4 regions of the Streptomyces sp. NPDC093097 genome follow, and region 1 is predicted to be linked to each of the others. Evidence: riboswitches for the same ligand, from Rfam matches in the RefSeq annotation. Region 1 holds a riboswitch; each other region holds the start of a gene.
What was found. A riboswitch is a leader RNA that binds a small molecule or an ion and turns the genes downstream of it on or off. The one in region 1 is predicted to bind cobalamin.

Region 1 (7,011 bases):
CCCGAGCAGTCCGTATGTGCCCGCGCACACCCCGAGCAGCCCGCCCAGCGTCAGCACCGACGTCAGCCGCCGCACCGCGGGCGGCACCTGCGCCGTCCGGCCGTAGCCCCGGGCGTCCATGGCGGCGGCCAGCGCCACCGAACGCTCCAGTGCGCCCTCCAGCACCGGCACCCCGACCTGCAACAGGGCCTTCGCCCCACGGTCCGGACGGCCGCGCAGCCGGCGCGCCGCGCGCAGCCGCTGCACATCCGCCACCAGGTTCGGTGCGAACGTCATGGCGACCACCACCGCCACGCCCGCCTCATACAGCGCACCGGGCAGCGACTTCAGCAGCCGTGCCGGGTTGGCCAGCGCATTGGCCGCCCCCACACAGATCAGCAACGCGGCCAGCTTCCCCCCGTCGTAGAGCGCGAAGAGCATCCCCTCCGCGGTCACCCGGCCGCCGATCCGCACCCCCTTCGCCCAGTCCGGAAGCGGGAGTTCCGGCAGCGTCACCAGGGTGTGCGTCCCCGGGATCGGCGAACCCAGCACAAACGCGAACACCAGCCGGATGCCCAGCACCACCAGCCCCAGCTTGACGAACGCCCCGTACGACCGGGCCCACGGCGCATCCGTCCGCCGCACCGCCACGACATAGCCGGCCACTCCCACCAGCAGCCCCAGCAGCAGCGGGTTGGTGGTGCGCGAGGCGGCCGTGGCCAGGCCGAGCGCCCACACCCACCAGGCGCCGGCGTGCAGTGCCGTACCGCGGGTGGCCCGCGGGACGCTCATCCGCGCCGCCGGCGTGCCTGCCACACCCCGGCCGCGCCCAGCACCACCACGACACCGATCCCGGCGACCAGCCCGGCCGACGGCCCTCCGCCGCCCGGCGCGTCCGCCGCTCCGCTCCCGGGCTTCTCCTCGCTCCCGGACGTCGCCTTCGCGCCGTCGACCTGCTCCGCGCAGCCCGACCGCGGATAGCCCGCGATCCCGCACAGCAGCGCACTGGCGTCGTACCGCAGCGGCTTCGCCACCGCCGCCAGCGCCTCGCCGGCCGGGGCGTCCGCCGGCACCCGGGCGCAGGCGGTCCGCTGCGCCGGCGGGTGCTCACCCGACGGCGCGTCCGCCGCGCCACCGAAGTCGATCACCACACCGATCCGCTTGGCGCCGGCCCGGGCGGGGGTCCGGTCGCACAGCGCGCCGAAGTCCGGGGCGGTGCGCGGGGTGGCGGCCTTGGCGGAGTCCGCGCTCACCGTGAAGCGGAAACCCACCACGGCGCCGTCGGCCGGCCGTGCGGTGCCGGGTCCCTCCGTGGCGTACGCCCACGCGCCGGCCTTGCCGCCGGCCGCGGCCGGCCCGCCGTCCCAGAACGACCAGTACCGGTACTCCTGCGCCTGCGCGGGCCCGGCCCCGAGGCCGGCCACCGCGCCCGCCAGCACCAGCGCCCCGACGGCCCGCCGCAGCCCGCGGCGCCCCGTGCGGTTCCGCCTCACAGCGCGGTCTTGCTCTTGTTGCGGCCGCTGATCAGGAAGCCGGCGCCGGCGCCGATGGCCAGCCCGATGCCGATCACCCACCACACGCCGATGCCGCCGTCGGCGCCGCTGTCCCGGGCGTCCTTCTCGGCGGCCGACGACGGCGCGCCGCTGCCGGCCGGCTTGGGCCCGGTGGCGTCGAGCGCGGCCACCAGGTCGGTGCCGCCGAAGGCGCGCGGGTCGGCGCCGGTGGCATGCGCGGCGAAGATCAGCTGGGCGTAGGCCGCCGGGCCGCCCTGCTTCGCCCAGTCCGCGGCGTTCTTCTCCAGCCACGCCAGCGGCTTCTGCGCGGCCGCACCGTGCGAACCGGCCGCCAGCGCGACCACCGCATCGGCGGTGTTGCCGACGTCCGGCTGGTCCTCGGCACCGGGCATCGCGGACTTCAGATGCTGCCCGCCGGCGTCCAGCTGCCCGACCAGCCAGCCGGCGCCGGCGTCCGCGACGGCGTTCCGGTCGTCCGCGCCGTCCTCGCCCTTCTCGCAGCTCAGCGGCTTGATCGCGCGGTCCGCCGACTTCCCGGCGGGCGCCACGACGAAGCCCTTGCCCAGCGCGCCGGTGACCGCGGCGGCGGTCGCGTCGGCGTTCGCCGCGGCGTTCTTCAGCTGGAAGGTGAACGCCCCGCGCTCGCCCTCCTTCGCCTCGCACCCCAGCCGGAACCCCAGCAACGCGTCGTACGGCGACTTGCCGCCCTGCGCCGTCACCGACTCCGGCTTCTCGCCCGCCGCGGCGAGCGCGCCGATCACCACGGCCGTGGAGTTGGCGTCACTGACCTCGCCGCCCTGGCCGCCGGGCATCGAGCTCCAGCCGCCGTCCTTGTGCTGCACGGACGTAAGCCACCGCACGGCCTTCTGCACGGCCTCGCCGTGCCCGCCGACCGCGGCCAGCGCCTGCACCGCGGCGGCGGTCTGGTTGGTGTCCCGCAGGGTGCCGGCCTCGCACGCCGTGCCCGGATCGGCCCGGTACGCCGTAAACGCCCCGTCGGCGCACTGCTGCCCCGCCAGCCAGTCCACGGCGGACGCCGCCGGCCGCACCCCCACCGTGTGCTGCGCCAGCAGCGCCGTCGACTGCCGCCACACGCCGTCGTACTGCGGGTCCTTGCTGCCGTACAGCCCCTTGGGGAGCTGCTTTCCGGTCGCCGGGCCGGCGGCGTACGCGGCGGGCGCTGCGGCGGTGGCCAGCACGGCGGCACTCGCCATGGCGGCCAGCGCCGTGGCGGCGCGGCGCGGCCGGGGTGCGGCGGCGGGGTGCGGCTGCGGGGCGGGTGCCTGGGGGGCCATGCGGGCCATCGGATGGGTGCCTCTCGGGTCGGTCGGAGTCGCGGCGGCTACGAAGCCGAGCCGCGCTCGGGCGACCGTCCGCGCAGCACCTCGGGGGTGCTGTGCGGTGGCACCGGGCTCAGCTCCGTATACCTCGACGGTGCCGCGCACCGGCCGTCCGCGGGGGCGGCGGGTCCGGTGGCGGGAGCCTTGGTCGTGCCCCCTCGGGTGCTCCGGCTCATGCGGTCGCGTCGTCGCGCGGCCGCACTCACGGTTGCGGGTCAGCGCCGGATTTCCACCGGCTTCCCCCGATCGGGTACGGATGAAGTTGTCCCGCACACCTTAACGCTCCGCCTGCCGCCACCGGACGGCGTCGGGGGAACCCACCGGCCGACCAAGATCCCTTGACTGGGGCGGGTGCCGGAGGCATGGGCTGTCGGCGCCGGGAGGGGCCGGCGCGGCCTCGGCCTCCCTGCGGAGGTCCGGCGGAATACCCCCTAAACCGCCACGTAACGCACCGGGTCCGCCCCCGCCACCGGCTCCGCATGGCCCCGTTTGACCAGGTGGCGGAGGTGGGCCTCGGCCTCGGAGACGGCGATGGTGCGGGAGGCGTGCGGAATCTGCTCCCAGGGGCGGTTCCACTGCATGGACGTGGCGAGCTGCCAGGCGGTGAGCGGTTCGTGGAGCAGCGCGCGGAGGTCGGCAAGGCGCTCCTCGTGGTGGGCGAGCAGCTCCCGGACGCGGGCGGCCGCGTCCGGGAAGGCGTACTGGTGCGCCGGCAGCACCTCCGCCGGCGCGAGGCGGGCGATGCGCGCGAGGGAGTCGAGGTAGTCGCCGAGCGGGTCGCCCCGGTCGAGCAGGTCGGGCGCCTCCTCGTCGGGGTCCTCGTAGAGCCCGATGTGCGGGGTGATGCCGGGGAGGAGGTGGTCCCCGGAGAAGAGCCGGCCGAAGCCCGGGCGGCCGTCGGCGACGGGGTGGGTCTCCTCCAGGTGGAGGCAGACGTGCCCGGGGGTGTGGCCCGGTGTCCAGATCGCGCGGATCCGGCGGCCGGGGAGGTCCAGGAGCTCGCCGGGGGCGATGTCCCGGTCGGGCAGCGCGGGTTGCCGCCCGGCCGAGGTCCGTCCGCGCCGGGCGGCCCGTAAGGGGGCGAGGTGCTGCTCCGGCGCCCCGGCCGCGGTGAGCTTGGCGACGAGGTAGTCGAGCCACTGGCCCGGTACCGCCTCGCGGGTGCGCCGGACCAGCGCGGTGTCCGCGGCGTGCAGGGCGATCCAGGCGCCGGAGGTCTCCCGCACCGTCGCGGAGAGGCCGTGGTGGTCGGGATGGTGGTGGGTGATCACCACGCCGTGGATGTCGGCGGGGGCGAAGCCGCAGGCGGTGATGCCGGCGGTGAGGGTGTCCCAGGAGTCCGGGTCGTCCCAGCCGGTGTCGATGAGCACCGGACCGCGGTCGGTCTCCAGGAGGTGGACGAGGGTGTGGCCGAGGGGGTTGTCCGGTATCGGGACGGCGATGCTCCACACCCCGCCCCGGTGGTCGATCACCTGCGGTGCCATCGGTCCCGCCCCCTCCCGCGCCGTCGTCGGCTCAACTGTAGGGGAATGCGCGGAAACGAGAACCTGTTTCACGCGGGCCCCAACCCTTCTTGGTGCGTGCGGAGTTGGGATTATCGGCCGCGCAGCGGATTTCGTGGCGCGGTGGCGCGGGTCCCGCGGCAAGGGGCCGTGGACTCCGCGGCGGCGAACTGGTATCAGTTCTGGAAAGCGACTTCTGATGAAGCGTCAGAAATGCTTCCGGACGTCGGAGACCGTCGAGACCGTCGGGAGGCGGCAGCGATGAGCGACCTCGTCGAGTACGGAAAGCTCTATATAGGCGGTGAGTTGGTCGACCCGGCCGGCCCGGACACCATCGAGGTCGTCTCGCCGCACACCGAACGGGTCATCGGCCGGGTGCCGCACGCCGCGCGGGCCGACGTCGACCGGGCGGTGGCGGCGGCCCGCGCGTCCTTCGAGGCCGGGGTGTGGGCGAACGCGCCGCTGGCGGAGCGGATCGCCGTGGTGGGCCGGATCAAGGACGCGTTCGCGGTGCGCAGCGAGGAGTTCGCGCGGGTCATCGGCGCGCAGAACGGGACGCCGGTCACCGCGGGCGTCATGGTGCAGTCGCTGGCCGCGATGCTGGTCTGGGACGCGGCGCTCACGGTGGCGCGGGAGTTCGTGTTCGAGGAGCGGCGGGCCGGGGTGCTGGGGCCGCTGCTGGTGCGCCGGGAGCCGGTGGGTGTGGTCGCGGCCGTGGTGCCGTGGAACGTCCCGCAGTTCACCGCGGCCGCCAAGCTCGCGCCGGCGCTGCTGGCCGGGTGCTCGGTGGTGCTGAAGGTCTCGCCGGAGACGCCGTTGGACGCGTATCTGCTCGCCGAGATCGCCTCGGAGGCGGGGCTGCCGGAGGGGGTGCTGTCGATCCTGCCGGCCGACCGGGAGGTGAGCGAGTACCTGGTCGGGCACCCGGACGTGGACAAGGTGTCGTTCACCGGGTCGGTGGCGGCGGGGAAGCGGGTGATGGAGGTCGCGGCCCGCAACCTCACACGCGTCACGCTGGAGTTGGGCGGCAAGTCCGCCGCGGTGATCCTCCCGGACGCGGATCTGGACGCGGCGGTCGCCGGGATCACGCCGTTCGCCTGGATGATCAACGGGCAGGCGTGCGTGGCGCAGACCCGGATCCTGGCTCCGCGCAGCCGCTACGACGAGATCGCCGAGCGGTTCGCGGCGGCGGCGGGGGCGCTGACCGTCGGCGACCCGCTGGACCCGGCCACCGAGATCGGCCCGCTGGTCGCCCGGCGTCAGCAGCAACGGTCCCTGGACTACATCGCGTTGGGGCAGAAGGAGGGCGCCGCGCTGCTGGCCGGCGGCGGGCGGCCGGCGGGGCAGCCGACGGGGTGGTACGTCGAGCCCACGCTCTTCGGCGAGGTCGACAACGGGATGCGGATCGCCCGTGAGGAGATCTTCGGTCCGGTGATCTGCCTGCTGCCGTACGGGGACGAGGAGGAGGCGGTGCGGATCGCAGGCGACTCCGAGTACGGGCTGTCCGGGTCGGTGTGGACCGCGGACACCGAGCACGGCGTCGAGATCGCCCGGCGGGTGCGGACCGGGACGTACTCGGTGAACACCTTCAGCATCGACATGCTCGGGCCGTTCGGCGGCTACAAGAACTCCGGTATCGGGCGGGAGTTCGGGCCCGAGGGATTCGGCGCCTACCTGGAGCACAAGATGATCCACCTGCCGGCGGGTGCGTGATGGCGGAGCGCTGGCGGGTGGCGGTGGACCGGCGGGTCTGCATCGGCTCGGGGCTGTGCGCCGGGACCGCGCCGGAGCGGTTCCGGCTGGACGCGGCGCGGCAGTCGCATCCCGTCGAACCGGAGACGGAGGCCGCCGAGGGCGTGCTGGCGGCGGCCGAGGCGTGCCCGGTGGAGGCGATCGCGATCAGCGAGGCCGGGAGCGGGGAGGCGGTGTTCCCGCCGGAGGAGTGAGCGGGGGAGCGAGGGGGTGGCTCGGGCCCGTAGGGGGTGGGGTGGCTGGGCCCTTAGGGGTCGGGAGGCCCCCTTGCGGGCCAACTACCCACCCGGGAGGGGAGGTTATGCGGACGGCGGCAGGCGGTCCGGCGTCCGTCCCGGCGTCGTGAGGTCGATCAGCCGGCAGACCGTCTCGATGTCGATCTTCACCTGGGCGATCGAGGCGCGACCGGACAGCCAGGTGATCAGCGCCGAGTGCCAGGTGTGCTCGATGACCCGGACCGCGGAGAGCTGTTCCGGGGTGGGCGGGCCGTCCAGTCCGATCGCGTCGAGGATGATCGTGGTGGTCAGCCGGGAGACGGTGTCCACCTCGGGGCTGACGGACCGGTCGGCGAAGGTCAGCGCGCGCACCATCGCGTCGGCCAGGTGGGGTTCGCGCTGGAGGGCGCGGAAGGCCCGCATCAGGGTCTGCGCGACCCGGGCGCCGGGGTCCTCCTCCGACGGGGGGCGCTTGCGCAGCGTCTCGTGCATGCGCTGGAGCTGGTCCTGCATGGTGGCGACGAGCAGGTGCACCTTGGACGGGAAGTAGCGGTAGAGGGTGCCGAGCGCGACCCCGGAGCACTCGGCGACCTCGCGCATCTGGACGGCGTCGAAGCCGCCGCGGCCGGCCAGTTTGGCGCTGGTGTGCAGGATGCGGCGGCGCCGGGCCTCCTGACGTTCGGTCAGGGGAGGACTCGCCGGAAGCGCC
Region 2 (7,011 bases), on a different contig from region 1:
GTCGCAGGGCGTCGAGTTGGTGGCGCAGATCGAGGTGGTTGGTCGGTTCGTCGAGCACCATGACCGATGGCTGCTGGGCCAGTGCCCGGGCGATCAGCACCCGTTGCCGCTCGCCGCCGGAGAGCCGGTCGAAGCGGCGTTCCGCCAGGTCGGCCACGTCCAGGGCGGCCAGCGCGGCGTCGACGGCCGCCGTGTCGTCCCGGCGGTCGGCCTGGAACGCGCGCCGGTAGGGGGCGCGTCCCATGGCCGCCACGTCACGGGCGGTCAGGCCGAAGTCGGGGGGCATCTCCTGGAGCACCGCGGCGAGCGTGCGGGCGACCTGGCGGGCCGGTAGGCGCCGGATGTCCGTGCCGTCGAGCAGTACGCGGCCGGAACTCGGCCGCAGGGCCCGGTAGCAGGTGCGCAGCAGCGTCGACTTGCCGGCGCCGTTCGGGCCGACCAGGCCGACCACCTCGCCCGGCCCGGCCCGCAGGGAGACGTCGTCGACCAGGGTGCGGCCGGCGGTGACGACGGTCACCGAGTCGATGTGCAGTTCGCTCATGCCAGCCCCTTGCGGTACATCAGCCACAGGAAGGTGGGACCGCCGACCAGGGCGGTGACGATGCCCACGGGTATCTCCTCGGGGCGGATCACCATGCGGGCGAGCAGGTCCGCGCCGATCAGGAAGACCGCGCCGAGCAGTGCGGCGACGGGCAGGGCGCGTCGGTGGTTGGCGCCGACCAGCAGGCGGGTGATGTGCGGCATCATCAGGCCGACGAAGCCGATCGCGCCACTGACCGCCACCATGACGCCGGTCAGCAGGGCGCAGAGCACGAACAGCAGGGCCCGGAAGCGGCCGACGTCCAGGCCCAGTGCGGCCGCGGCCTCGTCGCCGGCCAGCAGCACGTTGAGGTGCCTGGCCGTGCCCAGCAGGACGACCGTTCCGAGGAGTACCGCGGCGGCCGGTAGCCACAGGGCGTCCCAGCCGGTGCCGCCCAGGCCGCCGAGCATCCACTGCAATGCGGACTGGGCCTTCTGCGGTTGGTCGGAGGTCACGATCAGGAGGCTGCCCACGGCCGACAGGACCTGGCCGGTGGCGACGCCGGCGAGGATCAGCCGGACCGTGGTCATCCGGCCGCCGGCCCGCGCCAGGGCGTAGACGACCAGGAGGGCGGCCAGTCCGCCCAGGAACGCGGCGGCGGAGACCGAGTAGTGCCCGAACACGGTGACGCCGCAGACCACCACCAGTACGGCGCCGACGCCGGCGCCGGAGGAGACGCCGAGCAGTCCCGGATCGGCGAGCGGATTGCGGACCAGGGCCTGGAGCGCCATGCCGCAGACAGCCAGTCCGGCGCCGATCGTTGCGCCGAGCAGCACCCGGGGCAGTCGGACGCCGATCACGATGGTCTCCCGGACCCGTGGCCAGTCGGCGTCGACCAGGGACGGTGCGAGCCGGTGGGCCAGGATGCGCCAGACCTCGTCGGGCGGGACCGCGACCGAGCCGAGCGCGACCGCGCAGGTGGCCACCGCCAGCAGCAGGAGGGCCAGTGCGGCGACCACCGCCGCGTACCGAGTCACCTGAAGGAACCGGGATGCAGCTGCCGGGCCAGCGCCGCGACCGCGGACGGCACCCGTACGCCCAACACCGTCGAGCTCAGCGGCAGTACGGCGAAGCGTCGGTGGCGGATGGCGGGCACGTCCTGGAGGGCCGGCTGGGACAGCAGGAAGTCCTTCTTGGCGGAGACCGGCGTCTCGCCGTAGTCGTAGATCACGATCACGTCGGGGGCGCGCTGGGCGACCTGCTCGAAGGAGACCTTGCCGAAGCTCTTGTCGAGGTCGGCGAAGACGTTGCGGCCGCCGGCGCGCCTGATCATGTCGTTGCCGATGCCGGCGCCGCCGGCGGTGAACGCGGTCTGCTCCCCGCTGTCGTAGACGAACGCCTTGACCGGTGCGGTGCCGGCCAGTCGGGAGGTGACGCCGTCCAGGGTGCGGTGCAGGGAGGCGAGGAGTTTCCTGGCCCGGTCCTCGACCCCGAAGATCCGGCCGATGGTGAGGATTTCGCGGTCGTCGGTGGCCTGGGTCACCGGTCCCTGGGGGCAGCTCTCGATGCTGAGGTGGGTGTTGATGCCGTTGTCGCCGAGCGTGCCGCGGCCGCGGCCCTGGGACTGGTCGAAGGCGGAGGCGAAACCGCCGTAGACGAAGTCGGGTTCGGCGGAGAGCAGTGTCTCCTCGGAGGGGTACCGCTTGGCCAGTACCTTGACGCCCTTGTAGGCGTCCCGGTATTGGGGCAGGACGGCGTCGTCGAGGTAGGCGGTGCCGACCATGGACTTCTGCAGTCCCAGCGCCAGCATGATCTCCGTGGCGTGCTGGTTGAGCGTCACCGCCCGGGTGGGCGGGCGCTGGTAGGTGGTGGTGACGCCGCAGTTGTGCACGGTGTACGGGAAGCCCTTGGCGGCGTGGGCCGGCGGGGTCGGGCCGGAGGTGGGGGCGGCGGAGCCGCAACCGGCCACCAGCGGCAGGCAGAGGGCTGCGACCAGCCCGGGAAGCACGCGTATGCGCATGACGAAGGGTGAATCCTCTCACCGGAACCGGGCCGGAGCGGGGGTACGGCAGTGGGCCAGTCTCCTGACTCCCGGATCGACGTTCCCCTCGGCCTTCCCGCCTTGCGGCCGTGGCCTTGCGTGAGGTTCGCTCCCCGGTCACAGTGGCGCGACCGTGCCGGAATTGCACCGGCTTCCTGGCATCCGCAAACATCCTAATGGGTCGCTTTTCCACCGCGTGTGGCAGGATGCCCGGCCATGGCTGCCTCCCCGGACACCGACCGCGCCCTGCGGCTTGTTCCCCAACTGGCCGGTTTCGGTCGCTTCTTCGACGTCGGGATCGGAGCGGTCCCGGCCGGAGCCCGTCCGTGGACCGAGCTGGCGAGCGACCCGGCCGCGCTCGCCGGTCGGATCGACGGCGTCGCCCGGCGTCTCGCCCCGGTGGAACGGCGGGTGGCCGCCTCCGTGATGTTCCAGGGGCTGACGGCGCGGGTCTGGTCCCCGCTGATCGGCGCGCACCTCTGCCACGGCGTCCTGCTCGACCTCACCCCCGGCGCACTGCACTGGCTCCCCGCGCCGGGCGGCGCCGTGCCGCTGCACTGTGCCCGCCCCGTTGTGCACCGCGAGGCCGCGCCGGCTGCGGTGTACGAACGGGGGCGGGAGCTGCTGGAGCCGGTCGCGACGGCGCTGCGGGCCCTGCTGCCGATCTCGCCGAGGGTGCTGTGGGGCAACTCCGCTTCCACGGTGGCCGAGGCGCTCGGGGCCGTCACCTCGGCCCGGCCCGAGCTGGCGGAGCGGGCCCGGGAGTTGGGCGAGGCGCTGACCGAGCGCGGCAGGCACGCGGGACTGGGCATCTGGGTCCCCGGCGCGGCACCGGCGAACCGGCGTTACCAGCGGCTGAGTTGCTGCCTCTACCACCGCAAGTCCGGCGTCGCGCCGTGCGGGGACTGCGTCCTGCGCAGCCGGTGATCCCGGGGCGGGGCGCCTGCCGGCCGCCTACCGGGGCGCGCTCTCGGCCCGGCCCCTCAGGGGGCCGGGGCCGCCGCTTGCGGACGGCGCCCGGGCCACCCCGGCTCCATGACGGGCCGGGGTGGCCGACGTGCAGGATCCCCGTGAGCAGGGAGATCGGTCAGCTAGTCGACGACCCGCACGTGCTCGGCCTGCAGCTCGTCCTCGTCGTCTCCGACCACCACATAGGTGACGCGGAGTCCTTCGGTGAGGAAGGTGCTGTCGCCCAGCGCCTCGCGCCTCACCCGCACCTCGCGGCCGTCGTCCCCCTGGACGTAGCCGTACCCCCTGGCCTGGTTGTACCACTTGACCCGGCCACTGATGCGGTCGCTCATTCCCGTTCCCTCCGCCGTCGTCCTCGTCCGCGGCCCCAGGAGCGCCGAGGGATCGGGCCCCGCACCGCGGTCACGACAGATGTACCCATCCCGCGCACGGTCCACAGCGGGAACGCGGTCCGGACGACTCCGGGCCCGGAGCACCCCCCGCGCGCTCGGTAAGATCGCAGGCATCGGCATACAGCACTCTCAGGAGGCGTTTTCTCATGGCGCAGGTCACGTTGAAGGGCAACCCCGTCACGGTCGGTGGCACCCTTCCCCAGCAGGGCACTACCGCACCGGCGTTCACGCTGGTCGGGGCGGGCCTGGCGGAGCGTTCCCTGAAGGACTTCGCCGGCAAGCGCAAGGTCCTCAGCATCTTCCCCAGCGTCGACACGCCCACGTGCGCGGCGTCCGTGCGCAAGTTCAACTCCGTGGCCAATGACCTCGCGGACACGGTCGTGCTGTGCATCTCCGCCGACCTGCCCTTCGCGCAGGCGCGGTTCTGCGGCTCCGAGGATCTGGAGAACGTCCACAACCTGTCCGTCTTCCGCAACCGGGAGTTCCTCGGCGAGTACGGCGTGGCGCTTGAGGACGGCCCGCTGGCCGGCCTCGCGGCCCGCGCCGTGATCGTGCTGGACGCCGACGACAAGGTCCTGCACGCGGAGCTGGTCCCGGAGATCTCCCAGGAGCCCGACTACGACGCCGCCCTCGCCGCCCTGAAGTAATTCGGCACCGGTCGAGAACGGCACCGGCCCCGCCCTCCGCGCCACCTCGGCGCGGGCGGTGGGGCCGCGTCGTCAGCGCGCCGGACGGGACGCGTGAGCGCGCAGCAGCCCGAGCGCGTCCGCCGAGCGGCTCCCCTCCTCCGTGGTGACCAGGATCAGGGACTGGCCCGGCGCACGGGCGAGCACGAGGACCTGCTGGGTGATCGTGAGTTCGCCGACCAGCGGATGGCGGAGCCGGTAGGCGTCCGCCTCGCACGGCCGGACCCGGTGGTCGTTCCACAGCGCGGTGAACTCGGGGCACCGGACGGAGAGTTCGCCGACCAGTGAGGCCAGGAGCGCGTCCTCGGGGTGGCGTCCGGCGACCTGCCGCAGATGGCCCACGACCGCTCGCGCCTTGCGGTCCCAGTCCGCGTACAGGTCCCTGTGGTGCGGGTCGAGGAACAGCATGCGGGTCAGGTTCGGCCGGTCGGCGGGGCGGTCGGGCGCGGAGGGGTCCAGGTGCCCGGCCAGCAGCGCGTGGCCGGGAGCGTTCCAGGCGAGCACGTCGGCTCGGCGGCCGAGGACGAGCGCCGGGGTGTGGCCGACCGACCGCAGCAGATCACGGGTCAGCCCGTCGGCGCGTTCGGCCGGAGGGCGGCGCAGGGGCCGGGGGCGCCGGGCGGCCAGCTCCCGTACGTGGGCGCGCTCGTGCTCGTCCAGCCGCAGGGCGGTGGCGAGCGCCGTCAGGACGCCGTCGGACGCGCGGACCGGCTGGTCCTGTTCCAGGCGGGTGTAGTACGAGACGCTGACGCCCGCCAGTTGCGCGACCTCTTCGCGCCGCAGTCCGGTCACCCGTCGCCGTCCCGGCAGTACCGGAAGGCCCACGTCCGCCGGCCGCAGCCGCGCCCGACGGGCCTGGAGGAACGCACCGAGGTGGAGGGAATCGGCCATGCCGCCGAGTATGCCCGCCACCCTCTCCACAAGCCTGCCTCTGTCATGCATAGGCACGACTCGGGACTGGTCCGCGCCGCGCCCCCACGTCAGATTGGCCGGGACCCCAGCGGACGACAGGACAGGATCTGCCATGCAGGACATCGTGCTCGGGAACGTCTCGATCACCCGGATCGTCGAGTTCCACGGACCGGTCGGACTGGCTCCGGCCGCGTTCCTCCCCGAGGTGCCGGAACGCGCGTGGCGGGAGCACGAGGCCTGGCTGGCACCGGACTTCGTCGACCCCGCAGCCGACGTCTGCGTCAATGCCGTCCAGACCTGGCTGCTGCGCAGCGAGGGCCGGACGATCCTCGTCGACACCGGGGCCGGCAACCACAAGGAACGCCCGTACTCGCCGATCTGGAGCCGTCTCGACACCGACTTCCTCGGTGCGCTCGCGCGGGCGGGCGTGCGGCCCGAGGACGTCGACCTGGTGATCAACACCCATCTGCACGTCGACCATGTCGGCTGGAACACCCGGCTCGACGGCCGGGCCTGGGTGCCGACCTTCCCCAACGCCACCTATCTGATGGCGCGGCGCGACTTCGACTTCTGGAACCCGGCCAACGGCCACACCCCCAGACTGGGGCGCGGCAACCAGAACGTCTTCGAGGACAGTGTGGCGCCGGTGCACGAGGCGGGCCAGACGCTGCTGTGGGACGACAGCCACACCATCGACGGGAACCTCCGGCTCGAACTCGCCCCCGGGCACACACCGGGCTCCTCGGTGCTGACGCTGGAGTCGGGCACCGACCGGGCGCTGTTCCTGGGCGATCTGCTGCACAGCCCGATGCAGTTCGTCGCACCCGACGCCAACAGCTGCTTCTGCGAGGACCCGGCCGAGGCCCGGGCCACCCGCCGCCGGTTCCTCGGACGCGCCAGCGACACCAACGCCCTGGTCCTGCCGGCACATCTGGGCGGGCACGGCGCGGCGGAGGTCGTCCGGGACGGCGACGCGTTCGCCGTCAAGGCGTGGGCGCCGTTCGACCGCCTCTGAACCCGGCCCGCCGACCGGTCCGTTGCAGGTTCCCCCAGCGCAGGAGAGTCCGATGTCCGATCTGTTCGTGACCACGCCCGACGGGGCCGTCCGCGGTGCCGTCACCGGTGGTGGCGCGGTGCGGCGGTTCCTCGCCGTCCCGTACGCCGCGCCACCGCGGGGCGCCGCCCGGTTCGCGCCGCCCCTCCCCCACGCGCCGTGGCCGGGCGTGCGCGACGCCCTTGCCGCTGGGCCCACCGCGCCGCAGCCGCGTCGCGACGCGTTCGGGGCGCTCGACATGTCGCCGTATTTCGGCCCGGGTTGGGTGCGCGGCGACGACCACCTCACGGTGAACGTCTGGACGCCGCGCGGGGCCGAGCGGTGCCCGGTGATGGTGTTCGTGCACGGCGGCGGTTTCGTCGCCGGGTCCGGCCGGGCTCCCCTGTACGACGGCGCGGCGTTCGCCCGTGACGGGGTGGTCCTGGTGACGCTCAACT
Region 3 (7,011 bases), on a different contig from region 1:
GGAGTTGCATCTGCCCGCCGGCGGCGGCCTTCGCGTCGTGGGCGCCCTGGCGGAGGCCGTCCTTGCCCGCGTCGGCCGTACGCCCCAGGTCGATGCCCTTCTGGGTGCCCAGGGCGTTGGCGCCGAGCTGCACCACCAGGTCCCCGACCATCGCGCCGAGCGCCTCCTCCACGGGCGTGAGGGCGATGCTGACGACTTGCTGGACGACCTGTTCGCAGACCTCCTTGAACAGCCGTTTGACGATCGCCCGGGTCGCCTGGGTCGCGGCGATCGCACCGGCCTCGGAGAGCCCGAAGGTGAACGGGGCCGCGGCCTGCGCGGCGATCACCTCCGCCGCGAGGATGCCCAGTTGGACCACGGCCGCGATCTTGGCCCCCTCGATGAGGGTGGCCACCCCGTCCATGGCGGTGCCCGCCAGACGCCCGCACTCGGCAAGTCCCTTGAGATGCTTGCCGTTGATCTTTCCCCAGTGGGCGTTCAACGCCTCCACGGCGAGCGACCCGCCCGCGGAACCCACCAACCCCTGGATCGCGGTGTGGGCCTCGTTGGCCCCGTCCTCGATGTCATCGGCGAACTCCCGCATGGCGTTGGCCATTTCACGGTAGTCGTCCTCGTCAACATTGGGCCACGAGATACCGATGAGATTGAGTACCTCATCCGCCCAACCCGGCAGTACCACTCCCACGCGATGGACGCCCCTTGTCAGTCACCTGTCAACCCGTCAGACGCTCTCACATGGGCAAACGGTTCCTCAAGCGCCCGGAGTTAAACATTCCGTCGGGCGCTCCCGGCTCGCCGTTCCCCGCTCGGTCGCCAGTCGGCCTCCTACGCCCCAACAGCCGCTTGGACCCCACCTGTTCCGGCCACTCACCCCGCACGCACACCAGCCTGCCACCGGCCCCGGCAGCCCGGCCCCGGCCCGCCGGGCCGGGGCGATGCCACCGGGCTCCACTCCGGCCCCGGCACGTCGATCCCGCGGCCGGGTGGTCCCGGCGGTCGCCTCCGAGCCGGGCCGTACTGTGGTCCGATGCATGATCAGACACCCCCCACCAACTCCGCCGCGGCCGTGGCCGCTTCCGCCGAGCCCGCGGTCCGGCCCGGCCCGACCGACGCCGCCCCCGCACCCTCTTCCGGCGGCCGCCGTCCCGTCGCGGCGGCCTTCCGCGCGCTCGCGGCCCTGACCGGGGTCACCGGCATCGTCCTGGACGTGGTCGCCTCCCACGACCTGGGCCGGCTCTTCAGCTACTTCACGATCCAGTCCAACATCCTGCTGGCCGTCGTCTTCGCCTGGTCCGCCCACCGCGCCTGGACCGGGCGCCCCGCTCTCTCCCCGCGGATCACCGGCGCAGCGCTGCTCTACATCTGCATCACAGGGCTCGTCTTCCACTTCATACTCTCGAACGACGCCAGTGGCTTCTCCATGACCAGCCACCGAACTCCCCTGGAGACGGCCGCCAGCCAACTCCTCCACACCGCGACCCCGTTGGCCGCCGTCCTCGACTGGCTCGTCCTCACCGCCCCCGGCGCCTTCCTGTACCGCTGTGCCTGGCAGTGGCTCACCTACCCCATCCTCTACCTCCCCTTCGCCCTCATCCGCGGCGCCCTCCTCGCCCCCGGCACCGACGGCCGTTATCCCTACCCCTTCCTCGACGTCGACCTCCACGGCTATGCCGGCATCGCCACCAACGCCGTCGTCTTCGCCCTGGCCTTCTACGTCCTGGCCCTCACCCTCGTCCTCCTCGACCGCCTCCGCCCCCGCCTCCGCGGCCCCCGGAACGGGACTCCGCCCGCGGCCCACCAGACGACCGACCTGAGGGCATAGGCCCCCGCAAGCCATGGGCGAGGGAACCCGAGGACGGCTCCGCCGGCAGTTCCCTTGCCTTTGCGGCACGTTCGATCTCGACGGACCAGCCCGGATTGCCCAGGGTCTCGATGCGGATGCCGTACTCGTGCTCCCAATCGCCGTCGCACTGGCAGGTGTACCAGGCGGTGAGAGAGCTCAGAGGGTCTAGGGGCACGGGGTTGTCTCCCACGGTTCGGCTGGACGAGCGCTTCCATCGGGAAGGTTCATGCCCTGATGGCCGGAAGGGATATCCCGGATACGCGGCCGCCCGCCCCGGTCGTGGGTTCCGGGGCGGGCGGACGGCTTTGTTGCTTCCTGGGGTTTCTGGCCAGGTCTTGGCAGGGCTGCTCAGGCCCGTCCAGGGTCCTACAGTTCCGTGCGTACCGTTCGGGCCGCGGTGACCAGGTGGTTGAGGGAGTCCTGGACCTCGGGCCAGTCGCGGGTCTTCAGGCCGCAGTCGGGGTTGACCCACAGGCGTTCGGCCGGGATGGCGCGGAGGCCGGTGCGGAGCAGTTCGGCGGCCTCCTCCGGGCTCGGTACGCGGGGGGAGTGGATGTCGTAGACGCCGGGGCCGGCTTCGCGGGGGTAGCCGTGGGTGGCGAGTTCGCGGGCGACCTGCATGTGGGAGCGGGTCGCTTCCAGGCTGATGACGTCGGCGTCGAGGTCGTCGATGGCCTGGACGATGTCGCCGAACTCGGCGTAGCACATGTGGGTGTGGATCTGGGTGCCAGGCCGCACCCCGCCGGTGGTGAGGCGGAAGGCCTCGGTGGCCCAGGCCAGGTAGGCGGGGCGGTCGGCGGTGCGCAGCGGCAGGGTCTCCCGGAGCGCGGGCTCGTCGACCTGGATGACGGAGGTGCCGGCGGCCTCCAGGTCGGTCACCTCGTCGCGGAGGGCGAGGGCGACCTGGCGGGCGGTCTCGGCCAGGGGCTGGTCGTCGCGGACGAAGGACCAGGCCAGCATGGTGACGGGGCCGGTGAGCATGCCCTTGACGGGGCGGCTGGTGAGGGACTGGGCGTAGGTCGTCCAGCGGACGGTCATGGGCGCGGGGCGGGAGAGGTCGCCGGCCAGGATCGGCGGGCGGACGTAGCGGGTGCCGTAGGACTGGACCCAGCCGTGCCGGGTGGCGAGGTAGCCGGTGAGCTGCTCGGCGAAGTACTGGACCATGTCGTTGCGTTCGGGCTCGCCGTGCACCAGGACGTCCAGGCCGGTCTTCTCCTGGAAGGAGATGACGTGCTGGATCTCGTCCTTGATGCGGTCCTCGTAGGCGGCGGTGTCGATGCGGCCGGCGCGCAGGTCGGCGCGGGCGGCCCGGAGCTCGTCGGTCTGCGGGAAGGAGCCGATGGTGGTGGTCGGCAGCAACGGCAGGCCGAGGTGGGCGCGTTGGGCGGCGGTCCGCTCGGCGTAGGGGTGGGAGCGGCGGGAGTCGGCGTCGGTGACGGCCGCGGTGCGTCCCCGTACGGCCGGGTCGTGGGTGATCGGGGAAGCGGCCCGGGATACCAAGTCGGCGCGGTTGGCCGCGAGTTCGGCGGCGATGGCGCCGGTGCCGTGGGTGAGGCCCTTGGCGAGGGCGGCGAGCTCGGCGGTCTTCTGGCGGGCGAAGGCGAGCCAGCGCCGGATCTCCGGTGCGATGTCCCGTTCGGCCGTCGCGTCGAGCGGGACGTGCAGCAGGGAGCAGGAGGCGGCCACGTCGACCTGGTCGGCCAGGCCGAGAAGGGTGCCGAGGGTGGCGAGGGAGTGGCCCAGGTCGTTGACCCAGATGTTGCGGCCGTTGACGACGCCGGCGACCAGGCGCTTGCCGGGCAGGCCGCCGGCCGCGGCGAGGGCGTCGAGGTTGGCGGCCGCGGCCTCGGTGAAGTCCAGCGCGAGCCCGTCGACCGGGGCCTTGGCCAGTACCGGGAGGGCGTCGCCGAGCCGGTCGAAATAGGAGGCGACCAGCAGCTTCGGCCGGTCGGTGAGGGCGCCCAGGGCGCGGTAGGCGCGTTCGGCGGCGGCCAGTTCGGCCGGGGTGCGGTCCTGGACAAGGGCCGGCTCGTCGAGCTGCACCCACTCCGCGCCCGCCGCGCGCAGGTCGGCGAGGACCTCGGCGTACACCGGCAGCAGCCGGTCGAGGAGCGTCAGCGGCTCGAAGTCGGCGGCCACGCCGGGGGCGGGCTTGGACAGCAGGAGGTAGGTGACCGGTCCGACGAGGACCGGCCGGGCCGTCAGGCCCAGGGCGAGGGCCTCCTTGAGCTCGGCGACCTGCTTGGTGGAGTCGGGGGCGAAGACGGTGTCCGGACCCAACTCGGGCACGAGATAGTGGTAGTTGGTGTCGAACCACTTGGTCATTTCCAGCGGCGCGGCGTCCTGGGTGCCGCGCGCCATGGCGAAGTAGCCGTCCAGGGGGTCGGCGGCGACGGCCGCGCGATGGCGCTCGGGGATCGCACCGACCATGACGCTGGCGTCCAGGACGTGGTCGTAGTACGAGAAGTCGCCGGTGGGGACCTCGCCGATGCCGGCTTCCGCCAGCTCCTGCCAGGTGCCGCGGCGCAGTTCCGCGGCGGTGGCGCGCAGGGCGTCCGCGGTGACGCGGCCCTTCCAGTAGCCCTCGATGGCCTTCTTCAGTTCCCGGTGGCGGCCCTGGCGGGGGTAGCCGTACACGGTGGCCCGTGCTGCCGCGGCTGCGGGCTTGGCGTTCACGGAGATCTCCTTCGCGAGATGAATCCCTGAGATCCCGGGGACGGGACGAGGACGCGAAGGGTGACGCACCGGACGGACGGACCTCGCACGGCGCGGTCACCCGACTGGTATGTACGCCGACCCGCCCTCGAGGTCACCGGGATGTCCGCGCACGGGTCGTCCGCGCACGGGCAGTTGGCAGGTCTTCGGACTCGCGGGCGCGCCCTCCTGAAGGAGGACACCTACTGGCCGTCGCTTCCCAGACCCGGTCGGGCCCAGTGCGTATGACGGCGGTCGTTCCCGCTCACCGCTGCGGGGCAGTCCCGGATTCCCACCGGGTTCCCTCTTGCGACGCTCCCGCCTGGCGGACGGGGCGAACCAGCTGCACCGCTCACTCTACGGGGCCCGGCCGCGGCGCGCAGGGTTCCGTCCATGATGTGGATCTTCCCTTCCCCCTGTTTCTTCCGGATTGCCGCTCTTTCCGGCGGGACGGTCGGATCGTCGATGAGGGCGATGCCGGCTCCACCGGTCCTGAACTGGGGGAGGAGCGAAGGCCGGTGGCTGGGCGTCAGGAACCACGAGCTGAGCGGATGCCTCATCAGCACCTCCAGGAACGAGGGGTTGCGGATCGCCCCTCCTGCGGCGCAGTTGCGGCGATCGCGCTGATACCGTCTCCGCCGAGGTTGGGGCACGTCGAGGGCGTGCCACGTACGGGGAGGACGACGCACCATGATGGGCCATTCGCATGCGATGAGCGGGGCACTGCTCTTCGCAGGCACCACACCGTTTCTGCCCCCGCTGCTGATGCACACGCATCTCCAGCCCCAGGAGATCCTGATGGGCACGGTGCTGTGCGCCGGTGCCGCGCTGCTGCCCGACCTGGACCACCACGACGGCACCATCGCCAACTTCCTCGGCCCGGTGTCCAAGACCCTGTGCCGCTTCGTGGCCTGGGCCTCCGGCGGCCACCGCCATGCCACCCACTCGCTGTTCTTCGTGGCCCTGATGACCGTCGGCAGCTGGGCCGGTGTGGAGTACCTGGGGCGGCCCTTCACCCTCGGGATGACCTTCTTCCTGCTGGCCCTCGCCGTGCGCGCGCTCAATCTCTGCCCGCCCGGCCACGGCTTCTCCGCCTGGGCCACGATCGTCGCGATGGCCGGCATCGGCACCGGCGTCATCGCCAAGTTCATCCCGTCGGCGCCCGGTTGGCTGCCGTACGCCATCGGGCTCGGCTGCCTGGCCCATCTGCTGGGGGACTCCATCACGAAGATGGGCGCCCCGTGGCTGTGGCCTCTGAGGAAGCGCTACGAGATCGTCATCATCAAGCACAGCGGCAACAAGCTGGAGACGGAGATACTGACCCCGATCATGGGCGTCGCCACCGTCGCCCTGCTCTGGTTCACGGCCTTGTCGCCGGACTCCTTCAGTTAGACCCCGGCCAGCCCCAGAGCCCCGCTTCCCAGCCCAGGCCCTGTCGTCGCACTTCCTTCCGGCGCCCGGAGGGAGGGCGACGGCAGGGCCTGGTGTCATGAACGGCCGATGCCGGACGCTGCCGGCGGGTTCCGGCCGTCGACGAGTCGCCGAGTCGATCAGTGGACGCATTGCGCAGCACGTGTCGATCGTGGGCTAACGACGGTCGGCGGCGCGGCCAGGCATGCTGTCAGCCGTCCCCCTGGTGCCGCTCGCCTCCCGGAGGCCGAGGGCCGGATGCCGCGGACCTGTCTCGTACGGTCGTGAGAAGGGATCGGCTCGGCCCGGAGAACCGGGGCGAGCCGTGGGACGACCCGCCAGGTCCTGGCCCGCTACGGGGGTGCGGGGCAGGACCTGGCGGGTGGGAGGGCCTGGGCCGAGGGCGCCGGCGGTGCCCCCGGCGGTCTCTCAACGGCCCGGGCCGGGGCGGCCGTTGGCCGGCAGGGCGCAGGCCGGGGTGCCGCCCGGCATGCGATGGCGGTTGTGCGCGATGAGGCGGTAGACGGCGTGGGCCGGCCAGCGCACCGGGGGGAGGGTGAGCACGGCCCCGGCGACGGACCAGGGGCCGCCCGCGTTCAGCAGCAGCTTGGCGACGGCCTGGGCGCCGCCGTGGACCACTCCTGACGGGGTGATCCACAGGACCTCGTGCAGGGCGCGCTGCTCGGTCACGCCGAGCGCGTCGAGGTCGGCGTCTTGCCAGGCGGTGATCGTGCAGCGGGGCCGCAGATGCCGCTCGGCGTATCGCACACAGGTGGTGCAGAAGCCGCAGTCGCCGTCGTAGACGAGTACCGGCGCGGTCCTGGCGGTCGTCATGTAGCCCTCTTCCGGGTCGTTGCGGACCGTGTCGCGCGCCGGCGCCGGCGGGGCCCCGGACGGGCCGCCGCCGAGCGTGACGGTGCGCTTACGCCTCGTCCTGGGCGCGCTTCTTCTCCTTCAGGCGGGCCGTCTCCTTGCGGACGTCGGCCTGGGTGGCGCGCTCCTTCTGCAGCCACTCGGGGTTGTCCGTCTTCAGCGCCTCGATCTGCGCCGTGGTGAGGGCCTCG
Region 4 (7,011 bases), on a different contig from region 1:
GTGCTTGGTCTGGTCCCACTCCACGGCGTGCGGGGTGAGATGGTCCTGGGTGAAGTCGAGCGTCGCCTCGACGAGGGCGAGTTGGTCCTCCGTGAGCATGGTGGTGGTCATGGCGCTCACCCCATGGTCGGGATGGTGAAGCTCGCGCCCTCCTTGGCCCCGGAGGGCCAGCGCGAGGTGACGGTCTTGGTGCGGGTGTAGAAGCGGATCGCGTCCGGCCCGTGCTGGCCCAGGTCGCCGAAACCGGAGCGCTTCCAGCCGCCGAAGGTGTGGTAGGCGACCGGTACCGGAATGGGCACGTTCACGCCGACCATGCCGGTGTTCACCCGGCGGGTGAAGTCGCGGGCGGTGTCCCCGTCCCGCGTGAAGATCGCCACGCCGTTGCCGTACGGGTGCGCGCTGGGCAGCCGCAGCGCCTCCTCGTAGTTCGCGGCCCGCACGACGCACAGCACGGGACCGAAGATCTCCTCCCGGTAGACCCGCATCTGGGTGGCGACGCGGTCGAAGAGCGAGGGGCCGGCGAAGAAGCCGTTCTCGTGGCCGTCGAGGGTGAACCCGCGGCCGTCCACGACGAGTTCGGCGCCCTCGTTGACCCCGATGTCGACATAGCGGCGCACCCGGTCGAGGGCGTCCCGGCTGACCAGCGGTCCGAAGTCGGCCTCGGGGTCGTCGCTGCGGCCGATGCGCAGCTTCCCGATGCGCTCCTTCAGGCGCTCCACCAGGGCGTCGGCGGTGGCCTCGCCGACCGGCACGGCCACGGAGATCGCCATGCAGCGCTCCCCCGCCGAGCCGTAACCCGCCCCGATCAGCGCGTCGACGGCCTGGTCGAGGTCGGCGTCCGGCATCACGATCATGTGGTTCTTGGCGCCGCCGAAGCACTGCGCCCGCTTGCCGTGCGCGGCGGCGGTGGCGTAGATGTGCGCCGCGATCGGGGTGGAGCCGACGAAGCCCAGCGCACCGACCCGGGAATCGGACAGCAGGGTGTCGACCGCTTCCTTGCCGCCGTTGACGACGTTGAAGACGCCCGGCGGAAGCCCTGCCTCCAGGAACAGTTCGGCCAGCCGCAGCGGCACGGAGGGGTCGCGCTCGGAGGGCTTGAGGACGAAGGAGTTGCCGCAGGCGAGGGCGGGCGCGGCCTTCCACAGCGGGATCATCGCGGGGAAGTTGAACGGGGTGATGCCGGCGGTGACGCCGATCGGGCTGCGCAGTGAGTGCACATCGATGCCGGTGCCGGCGTTGTCGGTGAACTCGCCCTTGAGCAGGTGCGGAATCCCGGCGGCGAACTCCACCACTTCCAGGCCGCGTTGCAGGTCACCGTGGGCGTCGGCGACCGTCTTGCCGTGCTCGGACGACAGCAGCCGGGCCAGCGACTCCCGTTCCCCGTCGACCAGTTGGAGGAACTTCATCATCACCCGCGCACGGCGCTGCGGGTTCCACTCGCCCCAGGCGCGCTGGGCCTCGGCGGCGTCGGCGATCGCCGCCTCGGTCTCTGCGCGGCCTGCGAGCGGGACGCGGGCCTGGACCGCGCCGGTGTTGGGGTCGTACACATCGCCATAGATCCCCGAGGTGCCCGGGGTGTGCTTGCCGCCGATGAAATGTGCCAGTTCACGGACCATGAATGCCTGCTCTCCGTCAGGTGAGATCCGGGGATGGCGCACCGGCCCGCACGGACGCCGAAACGGCGCGGGCGGGCGGCGCGGGATACGCAGGGCTGGGCCACCGTCAGAGGTCGCCGCTCGGCGCCCGTCGGATTCGCCGGTCGGGAGCGCGGGTGCATACCGGTGCCATGCGTGTCTGCTCCATCCTCGTGGACAACACGGAACACCCCGCGGCCGGTATCCTGACTCCCGGATCAGCACACGCTCCCCGGCCTTCCCGACGGACTCTCCGTCAGTGGCCGGTCTCGTTCGGGGAGCGCATTCCCCGGTCACAGTGGCGGGACCGCGCCGGAATCGCACCGGCTTCCCTGCACCGCGGGCCTTGCCCCCGAACATATAGTTGGACGTCCTAGTAAGTCCACCCCCACCACGTAACCGCACATCGCTGTCCGTGTTGGAGCCCCACCCGCCAGGCGCTACGCTGGGCACCCACGGCCACCGTCCCTCGGCGCCGTGACGGCGGTGGGGCCCGCCGTACCCGAACCGCAGCACCATGTGCCGCCAACGGTCCCTACTTGCGATCAGGCGCACCCTTTTCCGGGGTGCCGGCGAGTAGGAGAAGTGCGCGTGGAACCCCCTCGGACCGAGGCTCTTGCGGAATCCGTCGCCCCAGGCACCGGACCGTTGGACCGCCTGCGCCGTGCGCGGCGCCCTTCGCCCACGGATCAGTGGCCGGTGATCGGCGCGGTCTCCGTCGGCGGGGCCCTGGGCGCCGCCGCCCGCTACGGAGCCTCCCTGACGTGGCCCACCGCCCCCGGCGCCTTCCCCTGGACCACCGTGGGCATCAACGTCCTCGGCTGCGCCGTGATCGGCGTGTTCATGGTCGTCATCACCGACGCCTGGTCGGCGCACCGACTGGTCCGGCCCTTCTTCGGCACCGGCGTCCTCGGCGGCTTCACGACGTTCTCCACGTACGTGGTGGACATCCAGCTGCTGGTCAAGCAGCACCGCGCCGGCGCCGCGCTGGCCTACCTGGTCCTGACCGCCCTGTCCGCGCTGGCGGCGGTGTGGCTCGCCGCCGCGCTGACCCGGCGCGTGATCGGGTGGCGGACGCGATGACCGGGCGGAACCGCAGCGCACTCATGGACCAGGCACCGGCGACCCGCGACGGGGTCCGGGCCGACCGCACCACCGACCAGCAGGAGACCACGGCGTGAACTGGGCCCTCGTCCTCATAGGCGCGATGATCGGCGCCCCCCTGAGGTATCTGACCGACCGGGCCGTCCAGCGCCGCCACGACACCGTCTTCCCCTGGGGGACCTTCACCATCAACGTCCTCGGCAGCCTGATCCTCGGGCTGGTCACCGGTGCGGTGGCCGCCGGAGCGGCATCCCCTCATGTGCAACTGCTCGTCGGCGCCGGGCTGTGCGGGGCCCTGACGACCTACTCGACGTTCTCCTACGAGACGCTGCGCCTGACCGAGGACGGCGCGCGGCTCTTCGCCGCGGCCAACGTCGTGGGCAGCATCACCGCCGGCCTCGGAGCGGCCTTCATCGGGGCCGCGCTGGCGCAGGCGATCTGGGGATAGCGCGATCCGCTCCCCCTTCTGGCGAACGGCCCCAGGGCATCGGGTCGCGCCCTGGGGCCTTGTCGTGCCCGGGAGCGCGGAGGTTCAGCCGAGGGGGGTCCCCGACTCCACCGGGTAGGGCACATAGGTGCGGCGGTCCGGGTCGATGGCCAGGCGGCCGCCGGCCGGGGGGCGGGCCCGCTGTGCGCAGTCGCGGCGTTCGCAGATGCGGCAGCCCAGGCCGATGGGGGTGGCGGCGCGGGGGTCGTCCAGGGCGATGCCCTCGGCGTAGACGAGGCGGTGGGCGTGGCGCAGTTCGCAGCCGAGCGCGATGGCGAACTCGGCGCGCGGGGCGTGGTGGCCGAAACCGCCGCGGGTGAGGGTCCGCGCGATCCAGAAGTACCGCTTGCCGTCGGGCATTTCGGCGACCTGGGGCAGTATCCGGCCGGGCGCCGAGAACGCCTCGTACACCGTCCACAGCGGGCAGGTGCCACCGAGGCGGGAGAAGTGGAAGTCGGTCGCCGACTGGCGTTTGGAGATGTTGCCGGCCCGGTCGACGCGGAGGAAGGAGAAGGGGACGCCCCGGCGACCGGTGCGTTGGAGGGTGCTCAGGCGGTGGCAGACGGTCTCGAAGCCGACGCCGAAGCGCGCGGAGAGCAGCTCGATGTCGTAGCGCACGCCCTCGGCCGCGGCGAGGAAGGCGGTGTACGGCATGAGGAGGGCACCGGCGAAGTAGTTGGCCAGGCCGATGCGGGCCAGCGCCACGGACTCCGGCGAGGTCAACTCCACGGCGCTGGCGGCGAGTTGGTCAAGCAGTGGGCCGTGCTCCAACAGGGCGAGCTGGGTGGCGAGTTGGAAGGCGCGCTGGCCGTCGCTGAGCCAGGGGGAGAGGAACAGCAGACCGGTGTCGGGGTCGTACCGCCGGGCGTCGGCGGCACGGCCCGGCGCCGTCTGCACCACCCGGACGCCGCTCCGCTCGGCGAGGCGGGCGGTGAGCGGGTCGGCGGACCGGCCCGGCCGCAGTCCCATGCTCTCGGCCGCGCGCTCGGCCTCGGTGTCCAGGGGCTCGAAGTGGTTGTGGTGGGTGTAGAAGAAGTCCCGGACCTCGTCGTGCGGCTCGGTCGCGGGCAGCAGGCCGTCGTGCGCGCCGGGGGCCCCGAGGGCGGCGGCCTGTTCGGCGGTGTCGCGGTAGCGGCGGTGGAGGGAGACCAGCGCGCGGGCCACCTCCGGGTGGTCGCGGGCGGCTTCGGTGATCTCCTCGGCGGCGGGCAGCGGCACCCCGCACGCCTCGTCGGCGAGGGCGGCCCGCAGGTCGGCGGCGAGCCGGTCCTCCTCGGCGTCGGAGAAGAACTCCGCGTCGACGCCGAAGACCTCCGCGATCCGCAGCAGCACCGGTGCGGTCAGCGGGCGCTGGCTCTGCTCGATCTGGTTGGCGTAGCTGGTGGAGATGCCCAGGGCGCGTGCCAGGTCGACCTGGTTCATGCCGTGCTCGCGACGCAGGCGGCGCAGCTTGGCATGCGCGTAGACCTTGCGGTCGGCCGGTCGACGGGCCATCGCCCACCTCCTCGTCGCGGGACCGCGGGAACCGGTGCCGCCGGGTGCTACCGCGCGGCCCCGCAGCGGCAGTACCTTGCGAACATAGCATCCGCACAATTCGCAACATTCGCAGATTCACAGCCCCGGACCGTAGGGAATCCGCAGCTTGGCGGGGTGGCGCGAGCAGAGCCGCGCGGGGAGTCTCGATCACGTCAGCACTCGCCAGGACCACCCGACCTCCACGAGGAGTCCCGTGATCGAGCACCACGTCCGTGTCCACCCCAGCGCCGACCGGCTCCCCCGCGAGGACCAGCTCGCCTGGAAGCTCGCGGCGGTGGCGACCGGCACCGAGGAACTGGACGCCGACAGCGCCGGCATGGCCGTCAACCGCGTCATCGACAACGCCTCGGTCGCCGTCGCCTCCCTGCTGCGCCGACCGGTCGCCGTCGCCCGCGCCCAGGCCACCGCGCACCCCGGCGCCTCCCCCGGCGCCTCGGTCTTCGGCACCCGCACCCGCGTCTCCCCGGAGTGGGCCGCCTGGGCGAACGGCACCGCGGTCCGCGAGCTGGACTTCCACGACACCTACCTGGCCGCCGACTACTCCCACCCCGGCGACAACATCCCGCCCCTGCTCGCCGTCGCCCAGCACACCGGCCGCACCGGCGCCGACCTGCTGCGCGCCGCCGTCGCCGCGTACGAGATCCACGTCGCCCTGGTCAAGGGCATCTGCCTGCACGCCCACCGCATCGACCACGTCGCCCACCTCAGCGCGGCCACCGCCTGCGGTCTGGGCGCCCTGCTGCGGCTGCCGACGGAGACCGTCTACCAGGCCGTACAGCAGGCGGTGCACACCACCACCGCGACCCGCCAGTCCCGCAAGGGCGAGATCTCCAGCTGGAAGGCGTACGCGCCCGCCTTCGCCGGCAAGGCCGCCATCGAGGCCGTCGACCGGGCCATGCGCGGCGAGACCTCCCCCTCCCCGATCTACGAGGGCGAGGACGGCTTCCTGGCCTGGATGTTGGACGGTCCCGACGCCGACTACACCGTGCTGCTCCCCGAGCCCGGCGAGCCGCGCCGCGCGATCCTCGACACCTACACCAAGGAGCACTCCGCCGAGTACCAGGCCCAGGCGATCATCGATCTCGCGCGCCGACTGCGGGAGAAGACCGGCCCCCTTCAGCGGGTGCGGTCCATCGTCCTGCACACCAGCCACCACACCCACCACGTGATCGGCTCCGGGGCGAACGACCCGCAGAAGTACGACCCCACGGCCAGCCGCGAGACCCTAGACCACTCCGTGCCCTACATCTTCGCCGTCGCCCTGGAGGACGGCACCTGGCACCACACCCGCTCCTACGCCCCCGAACGCGCCCAGCGGCCGGAGACCGTCGAACTGTGGCGGAAGATCAGCACCGTTGAGGACCCGGAGTGGACCCGCCGCTACCACGACCCCGACCCGCAGCGCCGCGCCTTCGGCGGCCGCGCGGTGCTCACCCTCGACGACGGCTCGGTGATCGAGGACGAACTGGCCGTCGCCGACGCCCATCCGGCCGGCGCCCGCCCCTTCGACCGCCCCGCCTACGCGGCCAAGTTCCGCACCCTCACCGAAGGCCTCGTCACCCCCGGCGACCAGGACCGCTTCCTCGCCGCGGCCGAGCACCTCGCCGAACTGCGCGCCCCCGACCTGGACGGCCTGTTCCCGGCCGTCGACCCGCACACCGTGGCCGCGTACGACGCGCGGTTGCCGAAGGGCCTGTTCTGATGTTGCTGCACACCCGCACCACCCCCGCCGAACGCCGCCGCGCCCTCCGCGAGCGCCTGGCCACCGGGCGCCTGCTGCGCATGCCCGGCGCCCTCAACCCGCTCACCGCCCGCCTCATCGAGGAGCACGGCTTTGAAGCCGCCTACCTCTCCGGCGCCGTCCTCGCCGCGGACCTGGGCCTGCCCGACATCGGCCTGACCACCGCCACCGAGATCGCCGCCCGCGCCCAGCAGACGACCCGGGTCACCGACCTGCCCGTCCTCATCGACGCCGACACCGGCTTCGGCGAACCCATGAACGCCGCCCGCACCGTGCAGCTGATGGAGGACGCCGGGCTGGCCGGGCTCCACCTGGAGGACCAGGTCAACCCCAAGCGCTGCGGCCACCTCGACGGCAAGACCCTCGCGCCCCGCGAGGAGATGGTCCGCCGCGTCCGGGCCGCCGTCGACGCCCGCCGCGACCCCGACTTCCTGCTCATGGCCCGCACCGACGCCCGAGCGGTCGAGGGCCTGCCCTCGGCGATCGACCGGGCCAAGGCGTACGTCGAC

Region 2: it holds a riboswitch for cobalamin, as region 1 does, so the genes downstream of both, ACIQE0_RS33920 (ABC transporter substrate-binding protein) here and ACIQE0_RS05560 (prenyltransferase/squalene oxidase repeat-containing protein) in region 1, are expected to answer to the same signal.
Region 3: it holds a riboswitch for cobalamin, as region 1 does, so the genes downstream of both, metE (5-methyltetrahydropteroyltriglutamate--homocysteine S-methyltransferase) here and ACIQE0_RS05560 (prenyltransferase/squalene oxidase repeat-containing protein) in region 1, are expected to answer to the same signal.
Region 4: it holds a riboswitch for cobalamin, as region 1 does, so the genes downstream of both, ACIQE0_RS11875 (CoA-acylating methylmalonate-semialdehyde dehydrogenase) here and ACIQE0_RS05560 (prenyltransferase/squalene oxidase repeat-containing protein) in region 1, are expected to answer to the same signal.

The regions. Positions count from the first base shown of each region.
Region 1 covers NZ_JBIVOW010000003.1:22,696-29,706, reverse strand. Annotated here, with positions in the region: gene ACIQE0_RS05570 (CbiQ family ECF transporter T component) at 1-771, opposite strand, end outside; gene ACIQE0_RS05565 (SCO2322 family protein) at 768-1,472, opposite strand; gene ACIQE0_RS05560 (prenyltransferase/squalene oxidase repeat-containing protein) at 1,469-2,788, opposite strand; cobalamin riboswitch at 2,973-3,113, opposite strand; gene ACIQE0_RS05555 (MBL fold metallo-hydrolase) at 3,265-4,317, opposite strand; gene ACIQE0_RS05550 (aldehyde dehydrogenase) at 4,597-6,048, shown strand; gene ACIQE0_RS05545 (ferredoxin) at 6,048-6,281, shown strand; gene ACIQE0_RS05540 (TetR family transcriptional regulator) at 6,387-7,011, opposite strand, start outside.
Region 2 covers NZ_JBIVOW010000028.1:10,597-17,607, reverse strand. Annotated here, with positions in the region: gene ACIQE0_RS33930 (ABC transporter ATP-binding protein) at 1-541, opposite strand, end outside; gene ACIQE0_RS33925 (FecCD family ABC transporter permease) at 538-1,557, opposite strand; gene ACIQE0_RS33920 (ABC transporter substrate-binding protein) at 1,554-2,540, opposite strand; cobalamin riboswitch at 2,577-2,749, opposite strand; gene ACIQE0_RS33915 (ferric iron reductase) at 2,778-3,488, shown strand; gene ACIQE0_RS33910 (cold shock domain-containing protein) at 3,653-3,862, opposite strand; gene tpx (thiol peroxidase) at 4,069-4,569, shown strand; gene ACIQE0_RS33900 (helix-turn-helix transcriptional regulator) at 4,642-5,499, opposite strand; gene ACIQE0_RS33895 (MBL fold metallo-hydrolase) at 5,633-6,535, shown strand; gene ACIQE0_RS33890 (carboxylesterase/lipase family protein) at 6,588-7,011, shown strand, end outside.
Region 3 covers NZ_JBIVOW010000001.1:517,719-524,729, forward strand. Annotated here, with positions in the region: gene ACIQE0_RS02110 (hypothetical protein) at 1-685, opposite strand, end outside; gene ACIQE0_RS02115 (Pr6Pr family membrane protein) at 1,028-1,822, shown strand; gene ACIQE0_RS02120 (Imm53 family immunity protein) at 1,725-2,315, opposite strand; gene metE (5-methyltetrahydropteroyltriglutamate--homocysteine S-methyltransferase) at 2,210-4,519, opposite strand; cobalamin riboswitch at 4,678-4,896, opposite strand; gene ACIQE0_RS02130 (metal-dependent hydrolase) at 5,228-5,929, shown strand; gene ACIQE0_RS02135 (thiol-disulfide oxidoreductase DCC family protein) at 6,377-6,781, opposite strand; gene ACIQE0_RS02140 (DUF5997 family protein) at 6,870-7,011, opposite strand, start outside.
Region 4 covers NZ_JBIVOW010000005.1:377,430-384,440, forward strand. Annotated here, with positions in the region: gene ACIQE0_RS11870 (acyl-CoA dehydrogenase family protein) at 1-111, opposite strand, end outside; gene ACIQE0_RS11875 (CoA-acylating methylmalonate-semialdehyde dehydrogenase) at 117-1,616, opposite strand; cobalamin riboswitch at 1,835-1,967, opposite strand; gene ACIQE0_RS11880 (fluoride efflux transporter FluC) at 2,226-2,717, shown strand; gene crcB (fluoride efflux transporter CrcB) at 2,812-3,186, shown strand; gene ACIQE0_RS11890 (short-chain fatty acyl-CoA regulator family protein) at 3,271-4,719, opposite strand; gene ACIQE0_RS11895 (MmgE/PrpD family protein) at 4,955-6,463, shown strand; gene prpB (methylisocitrate lyase) at 6,463-7,011, shown strand, end outside.